DNA from 3 places in the Streptomyces sp. NPDC054887 genome. Region 1 is predicted to be linked to each of the others. Evidence: riboswitches for the same ligand, from Rfam matches in the RefSeq annotation. Region 1 holds a riboswitch; each other region holds the start of a gene.
The links. Region 1 has a riboswitch for cyclic di-AMP ahead of ACWGH0_RS01420 (M23 family metallopeptidase). Riboswitches for the same ligand answer to the same signal wherever they lie in the genome.
Positions count from the first base shown of each region.

Region 2: linked by a shared signal. The riboswitch ahead of ACWGH0_RS06090 (transglycosylase family protein) and the one ahead of ACWGH0_RS01420 (M23 family metallopeptidase) in region 1 are both predicted to bind cyclic di-AMP.
Region 3: linked by a shared signal. The riboswitch ahead of ACWGH0_RS01900 (M23 family metallopeptidase) and the one ahead of ACWGH0_RS01420 (M23 family metallopeptidase) in region 1 are both predicted to bind cyclic di-AMP.

Region 1 covers NZ_JBSGYQ010000001.1:298,054-301,459, reverse strand. Annotated here, with positions in the region: gene ACWGH0_RS01425 (PrsW family intramembrane metalloprotease) at 1-192, shown strand, start outside; gene ACWGH0_RS01420 (M23 family metallopeptidase) at 337-1,425, opposite strand; cyclic di-AMP (ydaO/yuaA leader) riboswitch at 1,437-1,584, opposite strand; gene ACWGH0_RS01415 (DUF2332 domain-containing protein) at 1,843-2,826, shown strand; tRNA gene ACWGH0_RS01410 (tRNA-Met) at 3,116-3,189, opposite strand; gene ACWGH0_RS01405 (DUF5988 family protein) at 3,321-3,406, opposite strand, start outside.
Region 2 covers NZ_JBSGYQ010000007.1:86,446-89,851, forward strand. Annotated here, with positions in the region: gene eno (phosphopyruvate hydratase) at 1-1,090, opposite strand, end outside; gene ACWGH0_RS06090 (transglycosylase family protein) at 1,367-2,062, opposite strand; cyclic di-AMP (ydaO/yuaA leader) riboswitch at 2,066-2,236, opposite strand; gene ACWGH0_RS06095 (transglycosylase family protein) at 2,505-3,406, opposite strand, start outside.
Region 3 covers NZ_JBSGYQ010000002.1:105,157-108,562, reverse strand. Annotated here, with positions in the region: gene ACWGH0_RS01910 (HPr family phosphocarrier protein) at 44-325, shown strand; gene ACWGH0_RS01905 (GntR family transcriptional regulator) at 480-1,169, opposite strand; gene ACWGH0_RS01900 (M23 family metallopeptidase) at 1,349-2,170, opposite strand; cyclic di-AMP (ydaO/yuaA leader) riboswitch at 2,184-2,346, opposite strand; gene ACWGH0_RS01895 (M16 family metallopeptidase) at 2,627-3,406, opposite strand, start outside.

The DNA of each region.
Region 1 (3,406 bases):
CTGCACCACCTCTGGCAGCGCAGGGAGGTGGCCGGTCCGGCCCTGGAGTACGCGGCGCGCGCCACCGGCCGGGTGCGGACCCCGCCGCCGTGGCCGCCCGCCCGGCCGCCGTACGGGTACGGACAGGGGTACGGGTACGGGCCGCCGCCGCATCAGGACTACGCCGTGTACAACCCGTACCGGCAGGGCTAGCCGAGGCGGACGCGCACGCGGACCGGCAGCCCTGGGCGCGGGGGGCGTGCGTCAGGGCTGCCGGCGAAAGGGGCGCCGCGCGGGGGTGTCCGGCGGGAAACCGTGGGACACCCCGGCACAGTGCGGTGCGAAGGGCCGGAGCCGTCAGACGGTGAGGCCCTTGCCGCGCAGCCACGCGGCCGGGTCGACGCCGGCGCCGTCCGGGGTGTGCACTTCGAGGTGCAGGTGCGGGCCCGTCACGTTGCCCGTGGCGCCCACGCGGCCGATGACGTCGCCCGTGCCGACGTCGCCGGACGTGACGGTCATCGAGGAGAGGTGGCAGTACCAGATCTCCGTACCGTCCTCCAGTTCCAGGACGATGCGGTAGCCGTACGAGCCGGACCAGCCGGCGGACTTGATCGTGCCGCCGTGCACGGCCTTGACCGGCGTGCCCGTCGGGGCGGCGAAGTCGAGGCCGGTGTGCTGACCGGAGGACCACATCGCGCCGGACTGGCCGTAGGTCGAGGTGAGCGTGTACGAGGAGGTCGGCAGCGAGTAGCTGGCGGCCAGCTTGGCGAGCCGCTCCGCCTCGGCCTTGCGCGCGGCCTCCGCCTCCGCCTCGCGCTTCTTCTCCGCGGCCTCGCGCTTCTCCTCGGCCGCCTCGGCCTCCGCCGCGCTCTGCTGCTTCTGCGCCTCGGCCGCGGCCTTCTCGGCGGCCTCCTTCTCGGCGGCCTCCTTCGCCTCGGCGTCGGCGGCGGTCTGCTGCTGCTCGGCCTGCTGGAGGATGCGGGCGCGCAGGGCCTCGCCCGCGTCGGTGGTGCCCTGCTGCGCGTCGGCGGTGGTGACGCCTGCGGTCGTCAGGGGGGCGGCTGCCAGGACCGCCTCGCCCGCCTCACCGGCGTCGGGTTCCGCGTCGTCGGACATCAAAGCGCCGACACCGGGTAGTTGGTCTGCGTCGGGAAGCGAGTCCGCTATCGCGTCGGGAAGGGAGATCGAAATGGCCGGCTTGTCCTGGGCGGTGGCGATGCCACCCGCGCCGACAGCGGCGATGACGCCGACGCCGAGGACGGTGGAGCTGCGGCCGAGACCGCCGCGCTGCTTGGCGACCCGGTGACGGCCGCGCACGGGACGGACGGATTCCTCGGTGGGATTCCATTCCTCCCAGGTCCCCTCCCCGCCGACGTGGTTCCCGGTGTCGTGGGCCGCCCCGTAGGGGGGCATGGCGGTGTGGGGGGCAGGGCTGTTGGACGCCACGTGGGCGTGCTCCTTTCCTTCCTTCTCGCCTACCGGGTTAGCTGACGGGTTCGGAGCAGGAAGGTCTCCTACGAGCCTCTCCGTGGGTACGGAGCGGCCCGATTCACCCCAAGGAACGTGGTTCCCCGGTTCCCTCGCGGGATTCGGCGCGTGCGCACGGTGCCGTCTCTTGCGACGACTGGGACGACCGCGCTGCGTTATCGAACGTTAATAGACACCGGCTCCGGATTCCAAGCTGTTCCAACTGATCGTTAAGGGCCTCGCCCTGAACCAATCAGGACACAAGCCATCACAGCCGGACGAGTTGACCGCCACTCAGAAAACATCCGTCGCATGACGGTTCGTCAATCGTTATGCGGAGGGGCATCCCCCGACTACGCAGCGTGGCGAGCCGTTCCCTGCGGCTAACTTCGGCACATGGTTGTCAACAGCACGCAGTCCGTGGCCGCCCGCTACCGCGAGTTCTCCGAGCAGCAGGCCCGCGGCGTCTCTCCCCTGTACGCGGAACTCACCGCCCGCATCAGCGAGGACGGAGACCTCTGCGCCCTCGTCGCCGCGCTCCCGCCCGGCAACAAGCAGCAGCCCAATCTCCTCCTCGCCGCCGTCCGTTACCTCGGCGGCCGGTACGAGGACTGGGCGTCCTTCCGCGCCTGGACCCTGGCGCACTGGGACGCCGTGCGCACCGTCGTACTCGAACGGTTCACGCAGACCAACGAGCCCGCCCGCTGCGCCACCCTGCTGCCCCTCCTCGCCGCCCTCCCCCAGCCCCTGGCGCTCGTCGAGGTCGGCGCCTCGGCCGGCCTGTGCCTCCACCCCGACCGCTACGCCTACCGGTACGACGAAGGCCCCGTGCTCGGCGCCTCCCCCGTCACCTTCCACTGCCGTACCGAGGGCCCCGTGCCGCTGCCCACCGCGCTCCCGGACGTCGTGTGGCGCGCCGGCATCGACCTCAACCCGCTCGACGCCACCGCCGAGGACGACATCCGCTGGCTCCAGTCACTGATCTGGCCCGGCCCCGCCGAGCGCCCGCGCCGGCAGCTCGCCGCCGTCGAGGCCGTGCGTACGGCTCCCCGGCCCCGCATCGTCCGCGGCGACCTGGTCGACGCACTGCCGGCGCTGGCCGCCGAGGCTCCCCAGGACGCCACGCTGGTCGTCTTCCACACCGCCGTGCTCACCTACCTGCCGCTCGCCCGCCGTGAGCGGTTCGCCGCGCTCGTCCGCGAACTGCCCGGCCACTGGATCTCCAACGAGCACCACACCGTGCTGCCGTGGCTCGACGCCCCCGCCCCCGACGACGAGCACCTGCTCACCCTGGCCCTCGACGAACGCGCGGTCGCCTTCACCGCGCCGCACGGTCAGAGCCTGCACTGGTTCGGCCGTCCGGCAGCCCGGGACGCCTGATCAGACTCACGGTCCTCCGGCGGTCCTGCTGCCCCTCGGCGCGATCAGCAGCACGGGCAGCGCGCGGACGAACCGCGAGGCCGCCCCGCCCTTCTTCCCCACCGTGGTCTCCTCGCCGCGTACCCGGCTGCGGACGGTACCGGGCCCTGCCCAGGCTGGCCGCCGCCGCGCGGCGCGGCCATCGGGAGCGGCCGAACGGGGGACGGGCGGGGGCCGCGGCGGTCCGCGACACGACAGCGGACACAACGAAGGCCCGGATCTCTTCCGAGATCCGGGCCTTCGTCTTCAGTAGCGGGGACAGGATTTGAACCTGCGACCTCTGGGTTATGAGCCCAGCGAGCTACCGAGCTGCTCCACCCCGCGTCGTTGAACCCAACTGTACGCCATGGGGGGACCGCTCCCGACCACGCGCCCCACGGGCCCCCGCCGCCGGTACGGCCGGCGGGCCGGGGCCCGCGGCCGGATCCGCTCAACCCGCCCGCGCCGGAGCGCCGTTACTCGGCGATCTCCGTGCGCTCCCACCACTCGTAGACCGTCACGCGTCCCTGGTCGGTCTCCTGGTGCCGCGACGTGACCTTGA
Region 2 (3,406 bases), on a different contig from region 1:
ACATCATGCACTTGAAGCCGTTGCGCTGCGCCAGCTCGACGGCGTCCAGCGTCTCGGTCAGCGAACCGATCTGGTTGACCTTGACGAGCAGCGCGTTGGCCGACTTCTCCTCGATGCCGCGGGCCAGGCGCTCCGGGTTGGTGACGAACAGGTCGTCGCCGACCAGCTGGACCTTGTCGCCGAGGCGCTCGGTGACGGTGTTCCAGCCGGCCCAGTCGTCCTCGAACAGCGGGTCCTCGATGGAGACGAGCGGGTACGCCGCGACGAGCTCCTCGTAGTACTCCGTCATCTCGGCGGCCGAGCGGGACTTGCCCTCGAACTCGTACACGCCGTCCTTGTAGAACTCGGACGCGGCCACGTCGAGCGCGAGCGCGATCTGCTCGCCCGGGACGTAACCGGCCTGCTTGATGGCCTCCAGGATGAGGTCGAGCGCGGCGCGGTTGGAGTCCAGGTTCGGCGCGAAGCCGCCCTCGTCGCCGAGGCCGGTGGACAGGCCCTTGGACTTCAGGACGGACTTGAGGGTGTGGTAGACCTCCGTGCCCCAGCGCAGGGCCTCGGAGAACGACTCGGCGCCGATCGGCGCGATCATGAACTCCTGGATGTCGACGTTGGAGTCGGCGTGCGACCCACCGTTGAGGATGTTCATCATCGGAACGGGCAGCAGGTGCGCGTTCGGGCCGCCGAGGTAGCGGAACAGCGGCAGGTCCGACGCCTCGGAGGCGGCGTGCGCGACGGCGAGGGAGACGCCGAGGATGGCGTTGGCGCCGAGGGACGCCTTGTTCTCGGTGGCGTCCAGGTCGAACATGGCCTGGTCGATCAGGCGCTGCTCGGTGGCGTCGTAGCCGACGAGCTCCGGGCCGATCTGCTCGATGACGGCGAGGACGGCCTTCTCGACACCCTTGCCCTGGTAGCGGTTCGGGTCACCGTCGCGAAGCTCAATGGCCTCGAACGCTCCGGTGGAGGCACCGGACGGAACAGCAGCACGACCCGTGCTGCCGTCGTCGAGGCCGACCTCGACCTCGACCGTGGGGTTGCCTCGGGAGTCCAGGATTTCCCGGGCTACGACGACGTCGATGGACGGCACGAGCATCTCCTTCTGGGATGTGACGCTAGGGGTGCAGGGTCACTTTCGCCTTGCGACAAGAGCCTAACCGGCTCGGGGGCGTCGGTCGGCCGTTCGCCCGCCCCCTGGGACGAGAAGAGCCCCGAATACCCGCAATAGCGGACGTAACTGCTGGCCCGACTTCCGGCGCACCGGGAGCTACCGGGCAGTAACACGCCCGGCGGGGGCGCCGAAGGCGAAACCCCGGCCCGGCGCGTACGGGGGAGACGCGCCGGGCCGGGGTGCTCGGGGGGTGACCTCGGGTCAGCTCAGGTGGAGCTGCTGGCCCGCGTAGATGACATCGGCGTCGTCGACGATGTCCTTGTTCAGCTCGAACAGCTTCTCCCAGCCGCCCTTGACCTTCTTCTTCTCGGCGATCTTGCCGAGGGTGTCGCCGGACTTCACCTTGTACTCGCCGTCGCCCTTCTCGAAGGACTTCGGGGCGGCGGGCTGCGCGGCCTTCGGCGCGGTGCGGACCTCGCTGCGCGAGGCGGGCTGCTCGGCGGCGCGCGGCGCGGCCTGCTGCTTCGGCTGCTCCTGCTGCGCGGAGGAGGAACCGGAGGTGTCGACGCCCGGGTCGACGCCGTCGTTGGTCAGGCCGCCGGCGCCGGCGCAGGCCCAGGCGCCCGGGCCCTGCATGTCGAGGAGCTTCTCGGCGGTGGCGATCTGCTGCGCCTTGGACGCCTTGTCGGCGGTCGGGGCGTACTGCGTGCCACCGGCGGCGGCCCAGCTGGAGGCGGAGAACTGCAGGCCGCCGTAGTAGCCGTTGCCCGTGTTGATGGACCAGTTGCCGCCGGACTCGCACTGGGCGACGGCGTCCCAGGTCTCGACGGAGGCGGCGGAGGCCGACGTGGCACCCATCAGCGGGACGGCCACAGCGGCGCCGGTGATGCCGGCGAGCGTGGCGATACGAGTGGCCTTGGACGGGCGGCGGTGCTTGGCCTTGCCGGAAAACAGCATGCGACATCTCCTCACCGACGCCTGCGAGGTGAGCTGTCGGGTTCGGGCCAAGTGAGTGCCCGGCGCGCGACCTGGGTCGCGCGGCTTAACCCCAAGCCGGTTCCGTGCGTCTCGCGACGTACGGGCCCGGCGCCTACCTGGGTCCCCCGCTCCTGCCTACGGCGCTTTACGCGTCGGTTCCCCTCGGCCGCCGGCAGGATTCGGCGTGACGGTCGACGGGGCCCGCGGTGGCGAGCGGTTCGACCGTAAACACATGAGCCGGTGATGTTCAAAAAGGCCCATCAGGGAGAAATCGCCCGTCCCGGCCTTCACGCGGCCCATATCCGCGCAGGTCAGGGGCGGCGGGGCGGGATCGTCCGGGCCGGGGACGTGAGTTGGGACAAAGAGACCCTTGTCTCACTTGCTCCAATGTGGACATAGCGGCCCGAACTACCCCCCGAAATCAGCCCAGATCGAGGCTCTGGCCAGGAAGGATCAGGTCCGGGTCGGCGCCGACCGTCTTCTCGTTGGCCGCGTAGAGCTCCGTCCAGCCGCCGCGCACCTCGTGGGCGTCGGCGATGGCCGACAGGCTGTCGCCGGTGCGGACGGTGTAGCTGCCGTCCGGGCGCGCCCCGCCCTCCGCCGTGGCGGCGTCACGTGTCGCCCCGTCACCCCGGGAGGCATGGCGGCCCGCTTCGCGCTCGATGCCCGCTTCGCCGGACACGACCGCGTCGTCCTCGCGGGCCTTCTCACCGCGGTGCTTGCCCTTGGGGGCGGCCTCCTCGTCCTTCGCCCCCTTCTCGTCGGCGGACGGCGGCGCGGGGCTCTCGGGGTCCCCGTCCGTCGTGCGGCCCTCGGAGGAGGCGCCGGAGCGGTCCGCCTTCACGGAGGAGGACGACCCGTCCCGGCCGGCCCCGGACGTCCCGCCGGCCGACGGCTCGGCCGACTCGGAGGCATCGGGGGCGTCGGGGCGCTCGGTGGCCGCCGCGCCCTTCTCCGCCTCGGCGGCCGAGCCGCCGGCCGCACCGTCGTCCGACGCGGCGTCGTCACCCTCCGTCAGGCCGGAGATGAGCGCGCAGCTCGGCCACGCCTCCGGGCCCTGCTCCGCGAGCACCTTCTCCGCGACCTGGATCTGCTGGGAGCGGCTGGCGAGGTCGGCGCGCGGCGCGTAGGCCGTACCGCCGAACTTCTGCCACGTCTCGGGGGAGAACTGGAGCCCGCCGTAGTAGCCGTTGCCGAGGTCGGCGCTCCACATGCCGCCGCTCTCGCAGTCGGCGACCCGGTCCCAGGTCGTGGCGTCGGCGGCGGACGCGCCGGTCGCGCCGAGCAGCGGGATCGCGATGGCCGATCCGGTCACTCCCGCCG
Region 3 (3,406 bases), on a different contig from region 1:
AGAGACTGGTCTAGACAACCGTTAGAACATGAAGGGCAACACCATGGTTGAGCGCCGTGTCACCGTCGGCTGGGCCGAGGGCCTGCACGCCCGGCCCGCCTCCATCTTCGTCCGCGCGGCGACCGCCTCGGGTGTCCCCGTGACGATCGCCAAGGCCGACGGCAACCCGGTCAACGCCGCCTCCATGCTCGCGGTGCTCGGCCTCGGCGCGCAGGGCGGCGAGGAGATCGTGCTGACGTCCGAGGCCGAGGGCTCCGACGCCGCTCTCGACCGCCTGGCGAAGCTGGTCTCCGAGGGCCTCGACGAGCTGCCCGAGACCGTCTGACCACTCGGACGGGCGCATTCCCGCCAAGAAGCCGCGGCACCTCGAATTCGGGGCCGCGGCTTCTTCGCGTGGTGAGCGCGGCCGTACGCCGCCGAATTCGGGCAGCAGAAATACACCCCTGAATTCGCGCTTCTTTTTGTATACGGCGCCACTGTTAAAGGCGGCCGCTCACCGTGTTTACGGGATGTTGCGAAGTCCTCACGCCTTCGCGCCCTCGCCCGCTGCGCCGCAACCGGTGCGAGGCCACCGCGCGTTCGGCGTGCAGCGCCGTCAGCGCGCGGGCCCGTTCCGCGTCGCCGCGCGCCACGGCGTCGACGATGGCCCCGTGTTCGGCCCACGACTCCGCGGGGCGGGCGGGCTGCTCGACGGCGTACATCCAGGCGATCTTGTGTCTGAGCTGGGTCAGCAGGGCCGTCAGGCCGGGGCTGCCCGACGCCTGGGCGAGCGTCTCGTGGAACCAGCCGCCCAGCGCGCGCAGATCCTCGCCCTCGCCCCTGCGGGCCCGCTCCTGGCCGAGTCTGACGAGGCCGCGGAGCACCTTGAGATGGGCCTCGGTGCGCCGCTGGGCGGCGCGGGCGGCGCCCAGCGGTTCGAGGAGCGTCCGTACCTCCAGGAGGTCGGCGGCCTCCTGCTCGGTGGGCTCGGCCACGCAGGCGCCGGCGTGCCGGCGGGTGGTGACGAACCCCTCCGACTCCAGCGTGCGCAGCGCCTCGCGCACCGGGACGCGCGAGACGCCGTATCGGCGGGCGAGGAGCTCTTCGGTGAGCCTGGCGCCGCGCGGGAACACGCCGGAAACGATGTCGTCACGAATTGCCGTGCATACCGATTGCGCGGGAATGCGCATGACCGAACCTCCGCCTTTGATCCCCGCGAAACGCGGTCGACCGACGCCTTTTCGGTGACTCTATTGCAGCATTCCGCGTTTTCCGACGGGCGCCGGAACAAAGGGACGGCTTTTGGACACGCGACAAGGCCCCGGCGGGGAAGCCGGGGCCTTGCGTACGAACGGGGTGGACCGGGGCGTCAGACGCTCACGCCGTGGGCGCGCAGGTACGCGACCGGGTCCATGTCGGAGCCGTACTCGGGGGACGTACGGGCCTCGAAGTGCAGGTGGGGTCCCGTCGAGTTGCCGGTCGAGCCCGAGAGGCCGATCTGCTGGCCGGAGGTGACGGCCTGGCCGACGGAGACGCCGAGGGACGAGAGGTGGCCGTACTGCGTGTACGTGCCGTCGTTCATCCGGATCACGATGTTGTTGCCGTACGCGCCGCCCCAGCCGGCCTCGACGACGGTGCCCGCGCCGACGGCGACGACGGAACTGCCGGACGCGGCGCGGAAGTCGACGCCGGAGTGGCTGCCGGAGGACCAGAGGTTGCCGCCGGACTTGTAGCCGGTGGTCACGACGGAGCCGGCGATCGGGAGGGTGTAGGCGTTCAGGCGCTTGCGCTCGGCCTCGCGGGCGGCGCGCTCCTTGGCCGCGCGCTCCTCGCGCTCCTTCTTGGCCCGCGCCTCGGCCTCGGCCTTGGCTCTCGCCTCGGCCTTGCGCTTCGCCTCGGCCTTCCGCTCGGCCTCGGCCTTGCGCGCGGCCTCCGCCTTGACGGCGGCACGCTTCTGCTGGTCGGCCTGGGCGGCGATCTGGTCGGCGAGGGAGTCGCCGATGACGATGGCCTGGGTCAGGCCGGTGTCCTGGACGGCCTGGGCCGCGTCGCCGTCGGCGGCGAGGGCCGGAGAGGCCAGACCTCCGATGACGCCGGTGGTCGCGAGGGCGGCGACGCCGGCCATGCTCGCGCTCTTGCGCGTCAGGCGGCTCGGACGACGGTGCTTCCCGGTGGCACGGGTGAACGCCATGGAGTGGCTGGTCCTTTCCTTCCTTCTCGCCTACCGGGTTAGCTGACGGGTTCGGAGCAGGAAGGTCTCCTACGGACCCCTCCGCGATCGCGGAGGACGTCCGATTCACCCCAGGGACTGCGTGGGTCCCCGGCTCCCCAGGCTCGCGCCTGACGGGGACTCGGCGATGGCTGCCCGGTGCCGCGGATGCGGCTCACTGCTGACGGACAGCCGGACAGACGCTAAACGGGACATCTTTTAATCACCAAACAGACACGGCGTTTTGTAACGCACCCCACAGGCCAGACAGGCAACCTCCGCAACAAACCGGACATAACAGAAGGACCCCCGGCGGCCTCTCGGATGCCGGGGTCCTTCTTTGTCCCGTTTCAGGGCGGGTTGAGCAGACCGTTCGAGCCGGTCAGCCGCTGACCACCGTGCCCGGGTTCAGCCGCTGACCTCCTCGGTCCGGGCCGGTCAGCCGCTGACGACCTTCACCTCGCCGATGCCGAGCGCCCTGACGGGCTCCTCGATCCGCGAGGCGTCGCCGACGAGGACCGTGACCAGGTGGTCCTCCGGGAAGGCGCTGACGACCGCGGCGGTCGCCTCCACGGTGCCCGTCTCCGCGAGACGGGTGTAGAGCTGCGCCTGGAAGTCGTCGGGCAGGTGCTGCTCGACCTGGTCGGCGAGCGTGCCCGCGACGGCCGCCGCCGTCTCGTACTTGAGCGGCGCGACCCCCACGAGGTTCTGTACCGCGACGTCCCGCTCGGCGTCGGTGAGGCCCTCGGCCGCGAGGGTCCGCAGCACCTTCCAGAGGTCTTCGAGCGCCGGTCCTGTGGACTCCGTGTCCACCGAGCCGCTGATCGCCAGCATCGAGGCGCCCGACCCGTCCGGGGCGGAGCGCAGCACCTGCCCGAAGGCGCGGACGCCGTACGTGTAGCCCTTCTCCTCGCGCAGGACGCGGTCCAGGCGGGAGGTGAGCGTGCCGCCCAGGCAGTACGTGCCGAGTACCTGCGCCGGCCAGACACGGTCGTGCCGGTCGGGGCCGATGCGGCCGATCAGCAGCTGCGTCTGGACCGCGCCGGGGCGGTCCACGATGACCACCCGGCCGGTGTCGTCGGCGACCACCGGCGGCACGGGACGGGGCTCGGCGTGGTCGCCCTTCCACGCGCCCAGGGTGTCCGCCAGGATCGCGTCCAGGTCGGTGCCCTCCAGGTCGCCGACGATCACGGCGGTGGCGGTCGCGGGGCGCACGTG